One region of the Peribacillus frigoritolerans genome, then DNA from elsewhere that is predicted to be linked to it. Evidence: riboswitches for the same ligand, from Rfam matches in the RefSeq annotation. Region 1 holds a riboswitch; each other region holds the start of a gene.

Evidence for each region. Region 1 has a riboswitch for cyclic di-AMP ahead of ABOA58_RS01450 (cation:dicarboxylate symporter family transporter). Riboswitches for the same ligand answer to the same signal wherever they lie in the genome.
Region 2: linked by a shared signal. The riboswitch ahead of ABOA58_RS03585 (TrkH family potassium uptake protein) and the one ahead of ABOA58_RS01450 (cation:dicarboxylate symporter family transporter) in region 1 are both predicted to bind cyclic di-AMP.
Region 3: linked by a shared signal. The riboswitch ahead of ABOA58_RS13105 (hypothetical protein) and the one ahead of ABOA58_RS01450 (cation:dicarboxylate symporter family transporter) in region 1 are both predicted to bind cyclic di-AMP.

Annotation. Positions count from the first base shown of each region.
Region 1 covers NZ_CP158190.1:287,585-291,875, forward strand. The annotation lists gene ABOA58_RS01440 (hypothetical protein) at 1-49, shown strand, start outside; gene ABOA58_RS01445 (efflux RND transporter periplasmic adaptor subunit) at 64-1,323, shown strand; cyclic di-AMP (ydaO/yuaA leader) riboswitch at 1,525-1,672, shown strand; gene ABOA58_RS01450 (cation:dicarboxylate symporter family transporter) at 1,846-3,105, shown strand; gene ABOA58_RS01455 (class I SAM-dependent methyltransferase) at 3,165-3,908, opposite strand; gene ABOA58_RS01460 (hypothetical protein) at 4,123-4,291, shown strand, end outside.
Region 2 covers NZ_CP158190.1:738,682-742,972, forward strand. The annotation lists gene ABOA58_RS03580 (potassium channel family protein) at 1-617, opposite strand, end outside; gene ABOA58_RS03585 (TrkH family potassium uptake protein) at 641-1,966, opposite strand; cyclic di-AMP (ydaO/yuaA leader) riboswitch at 2,143-2,285, opposite strand; gene ABOA58_RS03590 (hypothetical protein) at 2,615-2,806, shown strand; gene ABOA58_RS03595 (MFS transporter) at 3,142-4,291, shown strand, end outside.
Region 3 covers NZ_CP158190.1:2,657,695-2,661,985, reverse strand. The annotation lists gene kdpB (potassium-transporting ATPase subunit KdpB) at 1-93, opposite strand, end outside; gene kdpA (potassium-transporting ATPase subunit KdpA) at 116-1,789, opposite strand; gene ABOA58_RS13105 (hypothetical protein) at 1,893-2,186, opposite strand; cyclic di-AMP (ydaO/yuaA leader) riboswitch at 2,407-2,548, opposite strand; gene ABOA58_RS13100 (DUF2294 domain-containing protein) at 2,793-3,167, shown strand; gene ABOA58_RS13095 (NlpC/P60 family protein) at 3,534-4,291, opposite strand, start outside.

The sequences.
Region 1 (4,291 bases):
GTTTGTTAAAGCCTTTTTAGCATACATCCAAGTTGGCGTATTTGTATAAGGCGGGTGAAATGAATGAGCGGGAAATGGAAAATGGCGGCGGTCTCCATTGCGTCGGTAGTGTTAATAACCGTTAATTTATACCTTATTGAAAAAAAAGAAAGCAAAGTGGAACGAACTGTTTTCGTTGAAAACTGGACAAAGGTAAAAAAAGATACAATTACGGATACTATTCAAACAAATGGGGTAATTAAACCTGTAGAAGAGTATGATATCTATTTTGACACCAAGAAAAATGATTTTAAGAAATTCCTTGTTAAAGAAGGCGATGCGATTACGGCTGGCTCCTCGTTGTTTGAGTATACGACGACTGAACTTGATGCTCTTAAAGCGAATATAGAAGCAGAGAAAACGGAAGCTGAGGGAGAAATTGCAGGGATTGAGGAATACATAGGGAAGTTGAGGTCTTATCAAGGGAACCTGACCAGTAACCCTGAAAAAGCAGCCATTGATGAATCGGTGGAAAAAAACTTGAAAATTGATATAACAACAAGTTCCTCAGATCTTATTAAAAGTAACATTGAGCAAGAAATGTACAAGCAGGAACTGGAAAAAAACAGCTTGAATGAAAAAGTGAAAATGCTTGACGCTAAATTAAGTTCAATTGAGGGTCAGTCCGGTGCGATCATGTCGACGAGTGAGGCTGATGGTGTAGTTAAAAATATCAATAAAAACCTGAATAATCCCATTATATCCATTGTTTCGACAAATATGGCAATTGAAGGGGATTTCACCGAAGAGGAAATGAAAAAGGCTGAAGTGGGCATGACTATAAAAGCAAGTTCCTCTGATTCAAAAACGGCATTGAAAGGGAAGATAGGCCGCATCCATTCCTATCCCGCTGAAGAGCCGTCATTAAAAAAAGATAACAGATTTCCATTTCAGGCACTAATCGAATCGGAAGGTGAAGAAACGGAAGCTTTGTTGGTGGGATCCAAAGTGAACCTTACTGTAATAACCAATGAGAAAGCAGGTGTACCCTCCATTCCTATAGAGGCGGTACAATACCATAAACAGCCTTATGTTTACAAATTGACTAAAAAAGGCTATGTGGATAAACATTACATTACAAAAGGGCTTAAGGCTGAAGGGATGCAAGAAATCATAAAGGGACCGTCGGTGGGTGACGTCATCCTAATGGAGCCGGATGTGGCGAAGAACCATTCTTATTTTATTACCCCAATCCAATTTGAAAAAGTGAAAGCGGCAACTTATAAAAAATTCACCTCTAGGGAAAAAGTAAGATATCTGTTGCTTGGCATTTTGGAAAAATAACCGCTTCTTACATCAAGAGAGGTGATGTCAAATTAGTTCTTAATTATATATCAATATAACTTATATGATTAAAAATCGGGAAGAGTAATTATAGATACAATAGTCTTTAATGCAGAATATTCAGACATATTTAAAGATTTTTTCTAGAACTAATGCGAATTAATATTTACAGATTATCATTTTTAGTATAATATTTTATTATAAGTTAACTCGCTTAATCTTATTCCAAGAACGGGGGACCCATTTTTGTGGATTTTATCCGCTAGGGGTGAATTCAGAAATGAAAGGGCATTTGTGTTTCCAATTCCTAACCCGACAGCTAACCTCGTCAGCGTCTTTAAGGGAACATGTGTGAATATTCACGCCAATAAGAAATCGACACATGAAGTGTCTTTTTTTTCGGCGTAAAGACAGAGTTTTTCAAAAAAAGAAAAATTACTTTCTTTTTATTAGTATCTTGTTTCCCTTACCGAGACAAAAATGTTTTTGCATCAAAGACTTTATGGAAGGTGAGGAAAGTAAATGAAGAAATTCAAATTAAGTTTAGCTAGCCAAATTTTCATTGGTTTAATTCTAGGGATTATCGTTGGTGCCATTTTTTATGGTAATGAGTCGGCCCAAAGCTTTTTACAGCCATTCGGAGACATTTTCCTACGAATGATTAAAATGATCGTAGTGCCGATCATCGTATCCAGCCTTATCGTTGCAGTTGCCGGTGTAGGTGATTTGAAAGCGGTAGGTAAACTAGGTGCTAAATCATTATCATACTTTGTTGTTGTAACTATGATAGCGATTGCTGTTGGTTTAATTTCAGCGAATATTATCCAGCCTGGTGCTGGTGTGAATATGGATAAACTGGAACAAACTGATATCTCCACATATGTTGATACAGCAGAAACTAAGCAGCATGAATCGTTCGTAGATACACTCGTGCACATCGTACCATCCAATCCAGTTAAAGCAATGGTAGAAGGCGATATGCTAGCGATCATTTTCTTCTCCGTGTTGTTTGGACTTAGTATTGCGGCCATCGGTGAAAAAGGTAAACCAGTATTCCGTTTCTTCCAAGGTGTAGCTGAAGGAATGTTCTACCTGACTAACATGGTCATGAAATTCGCTCCTATCGGTGTATTTGCATTAATCGGTGTGACTATCTCCAAGTTCGGTTTGGAATCTTTAATTCCGTTAGGAAAGTTAGCGCTTTCTGTTTACGGAACAATGATTTTCTTTGTAATTGTCATCCTGGGTCTTATTGCAAAATTTGTAGGATTCAATATCTTTACATTGATTAAACTTCTAAAAGAAGAATTGATTCTTGCTTTCTCTACTGCAAGTTCTGAAGCGGTTCTTCCGAAAATCATGGAAAAAATGGAGAAAGCGGGATGTCCGAAACATATTGCTACATTTGTTATCCCGACTGGATACTCTTTTAACCTTGATGGTTCTACATTATACCAAGCGTTAGCAGCTATCTTCATCGCTCAAATGTACGGAATCGATTTAAGCGTGTATGAGCAAATTACGCTGATGCTAGTGTTAATGATCACATCCAAAGGGATTGCTGGTGTACCAGGTGTATCTTTCGTAGTTCTTTTAGCGACATTGGGAACTGTCGGTATTCCTATTGAAGGTCTAGCATTTATTGCCGGTATCGACCGTATTCTTGATATGGGACGTACAGTAGTAAACGTTATCGGTAATTCACTTGCGGCAATCGTTATCTCTAAATGGGAAGGTCAATTCAACCCTCCTTCCAAAAAAGAATTAGAACAAGTTTCTTAATACAAAAAATCCAGAGTGACATTTCACTCTGGATTTTTTTTGAATTAAAAAGTTCTACCTTATTTTTGGACGATCCAGAAGCGGCAATCGGAAGAGAAAGCGATGACATCATCGTTTTCATGGAATAATTCACTTCGATAAAAGCTTTCGATGACTGTAAACCGTGCTTCCTCCAGGCACTCAAGGACTTCAAGTTTAGTTGGGATATGGAGGTAAGTATCTTCCTGAAGCGTCTTTCCGGATGTGAAAATATCCCCAAATTCATAAAGCCTCTCATCTTGTTTACCAACACACCAAATCATTTCCTCTTGCTCCCAGAAGTTCAGGTAATTTTCGTTTTTATCACGGTCATGTGTTGTGAAAATGAAGAGTCCTTCAGGTTTTAAAATACGGTTGATTTCTTTTAAAGCCAATGTGCGGTTTTTTCGCTGGGGAATTTGCATTAAACCATTAAAAGCGAAGATTGCTTTATCGAATGATGTGTCGTTGAAAGGGAGGTCGGTTGCATCGCCAAGGAAAAAGGGTATGTCCAGGTTATATTCATGCCCTATTTTTTCGGCTTCATTAAGCATGGCAGGAGTCAGGTCGATTCCCGTTAGATTTTGGAATCCTTTTTTATATAGAGCGAAGGTGGTTCTTCCTGTACCGCATCCGATATCAAGGATTGCATCTTTCCGATTTAAATATTTTTCGAATGCATAATTCTCTGATTGCCACAGACCTAATTTTTTAGTTGCATCAGCATAAACGGAAGCGGCTCCATGAAAAGAATTAATGATAAAACCTTTTTCAATTTTATCCATGATTTAATCCTCCAAATCTTCATTCTTACTATAATATGGATATTTCTAGTTTGTCGAGTGTGTTCCTTAACATATTGGTTAATATGGAGTACATGTTTCGCATTATTCACATGGTGCTGATGATGATTAATATTGGGGGTTATATAACTTACGTGAAAACCCAAAAGTTTGGTAAAATAACATTATTGATTAAGAGCTCGGAGGGGGTCAGGTTATGAAGAATGATAGCAATGATATCTTATATATGTATATGCAGGCTTCCGAACGGTTTGTCCTTTTCAATGGACTCAATTTTCGTGAATTCGTCTATTCGCTGCCATATACCTTGGATTCCATCTTATTATTGAAACATGAATTCAATGGCGGGGAATACAATTTGAATG
Region 2 (4,291 bases), 450 kb from region 1:
CCAACCACTAAAAGCATATCTTTTTCATGGATATCCTGATCCGGTGAGGGTGCAATGATAATTTCTCCATTACTTACGATGGCAATGACGCTGATATTATATTTTGCCCGTAAATCAAGCTCCCTGAGGCTTTTTCCCTTCATGCTCATGGGGAGGATGATTTCCTCGATATTGTATTCTTTAGAGAGCTCTATATAGTTCAGCATGTTAGGGGAAAGGAGCTGATTCGCGACCCGTTCCCCCATATCCCTCTCAGGATAGATGACCCAGTCGGCACCGACTTTTGTGAGCACCTGACCGTGATTTTTATTAAGTGCTTTGGCAATGACCTTTTTGATCCCAAGCTCTTTTAAAAGCAAGGTAGTTAAAATGCTCGATTGCATGTCATTTCCGATGGCTACGATGACACAATCGAAATTACGGATTCCGATTGCTTTCAATGTCTCTTCTTCAGTCGTGTCCGCCATGACCGCATGGGTAACGTTCAGTTCCGCATTCTCGACTCTTTCCTCGTTGACATCAATACCCAAAACCTCTTGACCGGCCGTATATAATCTATGGGCCACACTGGTTCCAAATCTGCCTAAACCTATCACGGCGTATTGTCGTTTTCCCATCTTTTACACTCCTCCATTCATTATTAACCAATCATGATTTTCCCTTTTGGCCGGCGGAACGGATCTGGCTTGCGCCTCATGGCGATAGCAAAGGCCAAAGTCAAAGGACCCACCCGGCCTGCAAACATCGTGAAAATGATGAGCATCCGGCCAACCGGTGATAATTCTGGGGTCAAACCCATTGAAAGTCCCACGGTGGCGAAAGCTGAAGTGGCTTCGAACAAAATCATCAAGAAGTCAGTTCCGCTTTCAGTGATGGTCAGCAGAATGGAGATGATTGAAACCACGAATACACCAATGAATGTGACGGATAATGCTTTAAAAATCGTTTCACTCACGATGCGGTGGCGGAACAATACCACATCACCCTTACCTTTAATCTGTGACCAAACCGTTCCGACAAGCGTCGCCAATGTAGTCGTTTTAATCCCGCCGCCAGTCGATCCGGGTGATGCCCCAACGAACATCAAGAAAATGATGAGCAGTAATGTAGGCTGAGTTAAATCAGGGATATTCAGCGTGTTGGAGCCTGCCGTCCGTGGTGATACCGATTGAAATAAAGACGACAGCGTTTTACCCATGAAAGATAAAGGCTGCAATGTCTTTGGGTTACCAAACTCGAATAAAAAGATTAAAATCGCGCCGGCAATCGTAAGGGTCAAGCTAGTCGTCAGAACTATCTTCGTATGTACGGATAAACGATGTGTATTCCGATATTCGTATATTTCATTCATCACGATAAAGCCTATCCCGCCAAACGTGATGAGGAAGGCGACGGTAAGAGTTACGAATGGATCCGATACATAAGGGGTCAAACTCCTGAATTCCCCCATTAAATCAAAGCCGGCATTATTGAAATTCGAGATGGAATGAAAAACACCGTAATAGATCGCCTTGCCGATTGGCATGTCAAAAGAAAAGCGAATCGATAAAATAAGGGCACCCATGCCCTCAATGATGGCCGTGAAAATTAAAAGCCGTTTCACTAACCTGACTACACCTGCCATGGATAGATTATTTAAGGACTCCTGCAAGAGTAACCTGCCTTTTAAAGAAATCTTTTTGCCTAATAATAAAAAGAAAAACGTCGCAAATGTCATGAACCCTAAGCCGCCTACCTGAATCAATGTTAGGATGACCAACTCACCAAAAGTGGTGAAGGTCGATCCCGTATCCACTACGACCAGTCCTGTTACACATGTAGCTGAAGTCGAGGTGAATAAAGCATCCAGAAAAGAAAGACCATTTCCATTTTCTGTGGAAATCGGCAGGGTCAATAAATAGGCCCCAATAAGTATCAGGATGGCAAAGCCGAGTACAAGTATTTTTGGCGGATCCAATTTTGTCATTCTCAAATGATCATCCCTACCCATAAAAAAATTGTGTAAAACTGTATGACATTTCAATCATCAATCTGCTTTTCGAATCTTTTTAAAGGCATAATAAAAAGACCTGCGAAAAACCTCGAACTGCTGTTTTGTCACAAAAAGCGTGCAAAATAAGCTCCCGAAATAGGCGGTCTTATGACCTCCTTCGCTTTAGCCGACGAAGTTAGCTGACGGGTAGGATGGCGAAAGAGCTGATCTCATCCCTTCTGCAAGGCAGAATTAACCCCAAATGATTGGGTCCTCCGTACTCATTTTCCATGAGTTTTGGCCGAAATGCATTAAATTGATAAACGTATTCTACTCCCATCATTTAGCAGTTGTAAACCCCTAAATCGTAAAAAAATATTTCTTTAACAAAACTGAAAATTTACGTTTTATTTACATTTAGAAAACGTATTGACAAATATTAGTTAGCACATTATGATAGGTTCGATTAATCCAATTATGATAACCGGCATCGATGTACTTTATTCAATAGTTTCAAACAAAACATGCTATTGCGAATCAAAATTTGTAACATATATATTATGTTTCTTTTGTAAAAGATAAAGGTAAAAGCAGTACATTATTATTTAAATTCAATACATTTTATTAAAAAGGCGGGCAATTATGGAGAAGACGTTCAATAGATATGTTATTAATGCTACAGGCAAGGGTGGCCAAACATATTTAACACAATGCCAGGATAAAGATGCACTTAGGAAATGGATAGCCGATCATGAGGATCAAATCATCATGAATGAGTTAAGGATAACGGATAAGAAAAAGAATCCGTTTTTAAAATTGTTTTCCCTAAGGTAAATCAACTGAATCCAACATTCATTAGCGGTATTCAATTATGTATTCCTGTGTTCTATCCGGAACGCTGAGCGAAAAATCCATATCTTGTTTTGCTTTTAAACTCATTTATTTTGAATGAGTTTTTTTGCGTTATTTACATTATAAAAACATTAATGTTAAAATTTAGTAATTAAGTAGGCGTAAAGAGGAGAAAAGTAAATGAAATGACCACTTTCCAAAAGAGCCTTGAACGGCAGCCGAGGATAGTTAGGGGGGGGCACCGCAAATTGATCTCGTCCCGAGACGCATTGCTGGGGGACCGGGTTTTTTATTATTCGGTCAAAGGGGGAGAAGCGATGAAATTAAGAAATACATTAGTATCTTGGAAATACCCTTCCATTCTTTTGTGTGGAATAGGAATCTCCAACTTTGGTTCTTGGGTTTATTTCATTGCCCTTAATTTAATCGTTCTGGATATGACTGATTCAGCCTTGGCGGTAGCTGGTCTTTATATCGTTAAACTGATGGCTGCCATATTAACGAATGTGTGGGCAGGCAGCGTGATTGACCGGATAAATAAGCGGAATCTTATGATGGCACTTGACCTATTTCGCACGGTATTCATAGCCTTGCTGCCATTGACTTCTTCTATTTGGGTCATCTATTCCCTTGTCTTCGTGATCAATATGGCAGGGGCCATGTTCGTAACAACATCAAGGTCGTATATTACAAAATTAATTCCCGTTGAACAGAGGAAACCATTTAACTCATTACGTAGCTTAATGGATTCTGGAGCTTTTTTGATTGGACCGGCGCTAGCGGGGATCCTTTTCATGATCGGTACGCCCGTTTTAGCGATTTATATTAACGCGGCTGCCTTATTACTATCCGGTATCATCACCCTATTCATGCCTAATCTTGAAAAGGATCATCCCCTTGAACAATCCAGTCATTACCTGTCTTGGACCATCATGAAAAAGGATTGGGGCATCGTCCTGGACTTCAGCCGGAAATCTTCCTACATCATGCTCATTTATTTCTTATTCAGCTGCATGGTGGTGATGGAAACGGCTATCGATTCCCAAGAAGCGGCGTTTGCCAAGGCCGTGCTCTTTTTGTCGGACAGCGATTACGGATTCCTTGTAAGCATCGCCGGGGCAGGCATCATTGCTGGGGCCATAGTCAATGTCGTATTCATCAGTAAAGTGAAAATCTCGCACATGATCGGTCTTGGATCTTTATTTGTCTCGATAGGTTATATGATCTTTGCCTATTCGAATTCCTTTTCAATGGCCGCCATCGGATTTTTCATCATTGCCTTTTCATTGGCTTTTGCCAACACCGGCTTTCAGACCTTTTATCAAAATAATATTCCGGTGGAAATCATGGGCAGGGTCGGAAGTGTTTTTGGTTTGTTAGAAGCATTATTGATCATCATGTCTACCGCAATTGTTGGTGTTTCAGCTCATTTCATTTCGATTCGGTTCGTGGTGATTTCAGGTTCCA
Region 3 (4,291 bases), 2.4 Mb from region 1:
TGACATAACTCTTGGATTCATTTTTTTGAGTGCATCTTTACCAGCCTCGTAAACAATATTCTTATTTACATTCGCTATTCGCTCTATGCTCATTTGAAATGCCCCTTTTCAACATTTATCTTATCGTAAGCCACTCAGCAACTGGTCCAAGTGCAATTATTGGAAAGAAAGTCAAAGCTCCAATAATCAAAACTGAAGCTAAAAGAATGACAAAGAACGTACCATTATCCGTTTTGAATGTTCCGATAGTCTCAGGAACACGCTTCTTTACCAGTAATGATCCTGCGACTGCAATCATGGCAATCATTGAAAAATAACGTCCGAATAACATGACTAAACCAGTGGAAACATTCCAAAAAGGGGTATTGTCTCCTAATCCTTCAAAACCCGAACCATTATTTGCTGCTGAAGAGGTAAACTCATAAACTACTTGAGTAATACCATGAAAGCCCGGGTTTGATATAGCTGCTGAACCCATTTGTGTCGCTAAAGCGATGGCAGATGGAACTAATATGATCAATGGGTGGATCAGAATCGCTATAGCTATTAACTTCATCTCCCGGCCTTCAATTTTCTTACCCAAAAACTCAGGTGTACGTCCCACCATAAGTCCGGCAAGAAATACAGCCAATATTGAGTACATGAGAATATTGACCGTACCCACACCATCGCCGCCAAATACACAGTTCACCATCATCATTGCAAGTGGAGCTATACTTCCCAGCGGTGTTAAGGTATCATGCATATTATTTACCGATCCTGTAGTTGCAGCTGTAGTTATACTGGTGAATAATGCACTCTGAGCCACCCCGAAGCGCACCTCTTTCCCCTCCATGCTCCCCTCCGTTTGTGAGAGGCCAATTTGCTCCAAAGCTGGATTACCATTTTTCTCATTAATATACGTAATGCTTAAGAAGAGTAATAACATGAATGCCATCGCCGAAAATAGGATCCAGCCTAGCTTCTTATTCCTCGCCATATATCCAAAAGTCAACGGAAGGGCAGAAGGTATAAGAAACATGGATAATATTTCCAAGACATTCGTGAAACCATTAGGATTTTCAAATGGATGGGCTGAGTTGACCCCAAAGAACCCTCCCCCATTTGTGCCTATGTGCTTTATGGATTCTAGTGCCGCTACAGGTCCCCTTGCTATATTTTGGGTGTCTCCTTCCAATGTTGTCGCAACTGTCGTTGGGCTAAATGTTTGCGGTACGCCTTGGGATACTAGGACTAAACCAATCAATATCGATAAGGGAAGCAGAACCCGGGTAATCGTTCGGATTACATCCACATAGAAGTTTCCTAGACTCCGGTGGCTTGTTAAGCCCCTAAAAAAAGCCATACATAAAGCAATGCCGGTGGCCGGGGTAGTGAACATCAAGAATATGATCACTGCCATTTGAGATAAATAAGAAAGTCCCGATTCTCCACTATAATGCTGTAAATTGGTATTCGTAAGAAAGCTTGCAGCTGTATTCAGTGCCAACAATGGCTCCATGTTGTCAATCTTACTGGGGTTGCCAGGTAACTCCCCTTGGAAGCGAATGATAATATAAGAGATTATGAACATCACTAAATTACTTATCAGCAGTGCCTTGGCGTACTGCTGCCATTTCATATCTCCCGTTTTAATGCCGGATAGCTTAAAGATAAACCTTTCCATCCTTCCAAACACGCGATCTTGTTTCGTTAATTCAAGGGAATAAACATCCGTTAAATATTTAGCCATTGGTATCGCCAATACAACCGCAATTGCCAATACCACAACGATTTGCAATAGCTCCATTTACTTCTCCTCCGTAAGTCACCCTTAGTATTTTTCCGGATATATGAGGGCATGTATTAAATACAACGTTACCGCCCCGACGATTATCAATAAGAACATCTCCCTACGCTCCCTTTGCAATGACTTTATTACAAAAATGAATGAATCCTAAAAAGAATACTAACGGTATAGCCATTAATGAAATTGCTATACTATCCATTTTTTTCTTCTCTCCTCCCGCATAATAAAGCCTATTTTCTCCTTCTCCTTCACCTCCTTTAAGATACGTTTCATTAAACTGTTCTTTTTGTTCAGAAAGACGTGCTTTAAGGCATAAAAAAAATAGACCAATGTTACTTTTCCCCCAGTTTGCAGCGCTGCACAAATGCAATCTCCTTCCTACAGCGTCATGAACCATGACGCATCAGAAAAAGAAAGATATACAGAAACAAACATTTTGTTGGAGAAAAAGTAATCATTGGTCTACTTAACGCCCAGCAAGCATTAGCGCCTACTCCACGATCCGTCTTCCAAGAAACCTTTTCAATTATAGGCATAATAAAAAGACCTACGGAAATGTCAGATTGCCATTTTGCTATAGCATAACAAAAAAGCCTCCTGAATCAAGGTGGTCTTATGACCTCCTTCGCTTTAGCCGACGAAGTTAGCTGACGGGTAGGATGGCGAAAGAGTATCTCATCCCTTCTGCAAATGCAGAATTAACCCCAAAAATAGTGGGTCCTCCGTTCTCAATCACTTGAGATTTGGCCGGTATCTAATTGTTTTTCATGAGGATTATTGTACGCTCCTCATTCAAGGTTTGTAAACTAATAAAAACCATTAAAAACCTCCATATTTGATTAATTAAGACGATATTCACCCAATTTATCAGCAAGAATATTATATTTCTTCAATTTACTAACTTTTTCACTTTTTTCTAAAGTTTTACAAACAGTTATTGACAGGAACTTCGACGTGGCATTATGATAAATCCCATAAATTCATCAGATTAACTGGAGGCATTATGTCAATTACAAAGAAAAGGATCGAAGCTGAAATAAGCGAAGCATTCATTAAATTCCAGCGTGAATTGATTGGAAGAGGACCTCAGGAAACTAAAACATATATAATCAATGATATGTTGATAACCCGTTTCAAGGGTGTCCTTACTGTAGAGGAAAAGCACCTTGTGAGTCACAATTCAGGCAAAAAACTTGTCAAAAAAATGCGTTCACTACTTCGTGAAATGTACACTAAGGATTATGAAAAAATAGTTGAAGATCTTACCGGTTGTAAAGTACTTTCATCCCACAGTGATATTAGCACTAAAACAGGCGAAAGAATCGAAGTTTTCATTATGGATAAGGATTTGGAACGTCTTTTTGAAACCATCAAATAAAAGTTACAATTCTTCCACTTAAATATTATATTAAAATAGTTTTTAGTAAAACTTATATTTAGAAACATCAGTGGGGACAATCATTATTTTCCCCTACTGATGTTTTTTATGGTTAACTTTTCTTTTAACCACCTTTATCATCAAACATTCTCCAATTAAACCACCTGCTAGAAAATAAATAAAAGCGGTTGAATAATCTCCTTTTCAAATTAAATCCCCAAAATTATTATATCAATAAAATTCCTTTTTTTCGATTATTGTCAGAATCATCACCTCGGATTCTCCTGTAACTTTTACTATCAAAACAATAATCTATTTCCATAACCCACCAGATACTATTTTTATCGGAGTTTATATTATTGAGCATCAATCGATATATCTTCTTGCTCCGGCATATTCCTCTCCGTATCCCGATGTTTTTATTTCATCTATCCTTACATGTGTTGAGCTGTTAGGCGAATGGATCATTTTGCCGTCACCAATATACATTCCGACATGATGGACCCTTCCTTTCCCTTTATCATAGGCAAAAAATAGTAAGTCACCTGGTTGAAGATTTTCTTGTTCCACCTTTTTTCCATGTTGCGCCTGAACGGAAGAGTCCCTTGGGATCGTTATTCCATTAGCATGATACATGGTATACGTAAATCCAGAACAGTCAAATCCAAAACCGGACATTCCAGCCCATAGGTAAGGTAGCCCTAAAAATCCTTTTCCTGTTTCAACGATGTCCTTTCCGGTTGGAGCAGGTATTTGATTGTCATTTTGATAGACTGATACGTCCTGCTTTTCTATCCATTTCGCTCCATTACTCGGTGTCATCACCTTCACTTTATCTTTTTTCACCTGCAATAACGGGAGGCGGGTATCGAAGCTGACCTCCATGAATTCGGACCGAAGTTTCGAATCCGAATAAAGCCAAGTCTTTGGGGCATTTACAAGGGCGAATCCTCGTTTAAATTGCTTCTCAAAAGAATTTCCGTCTTTTAATTGTGCCTTTGGCATCCATCCTGGATAACCAATATCATTGCGGGGCGTCGGTTGATTGGCAACGGCTACTTTCACCCATTCACCCCGACCTTCAAGAATCGTCACTTTAGAACCATATAAAGCTTGTGTTTCCA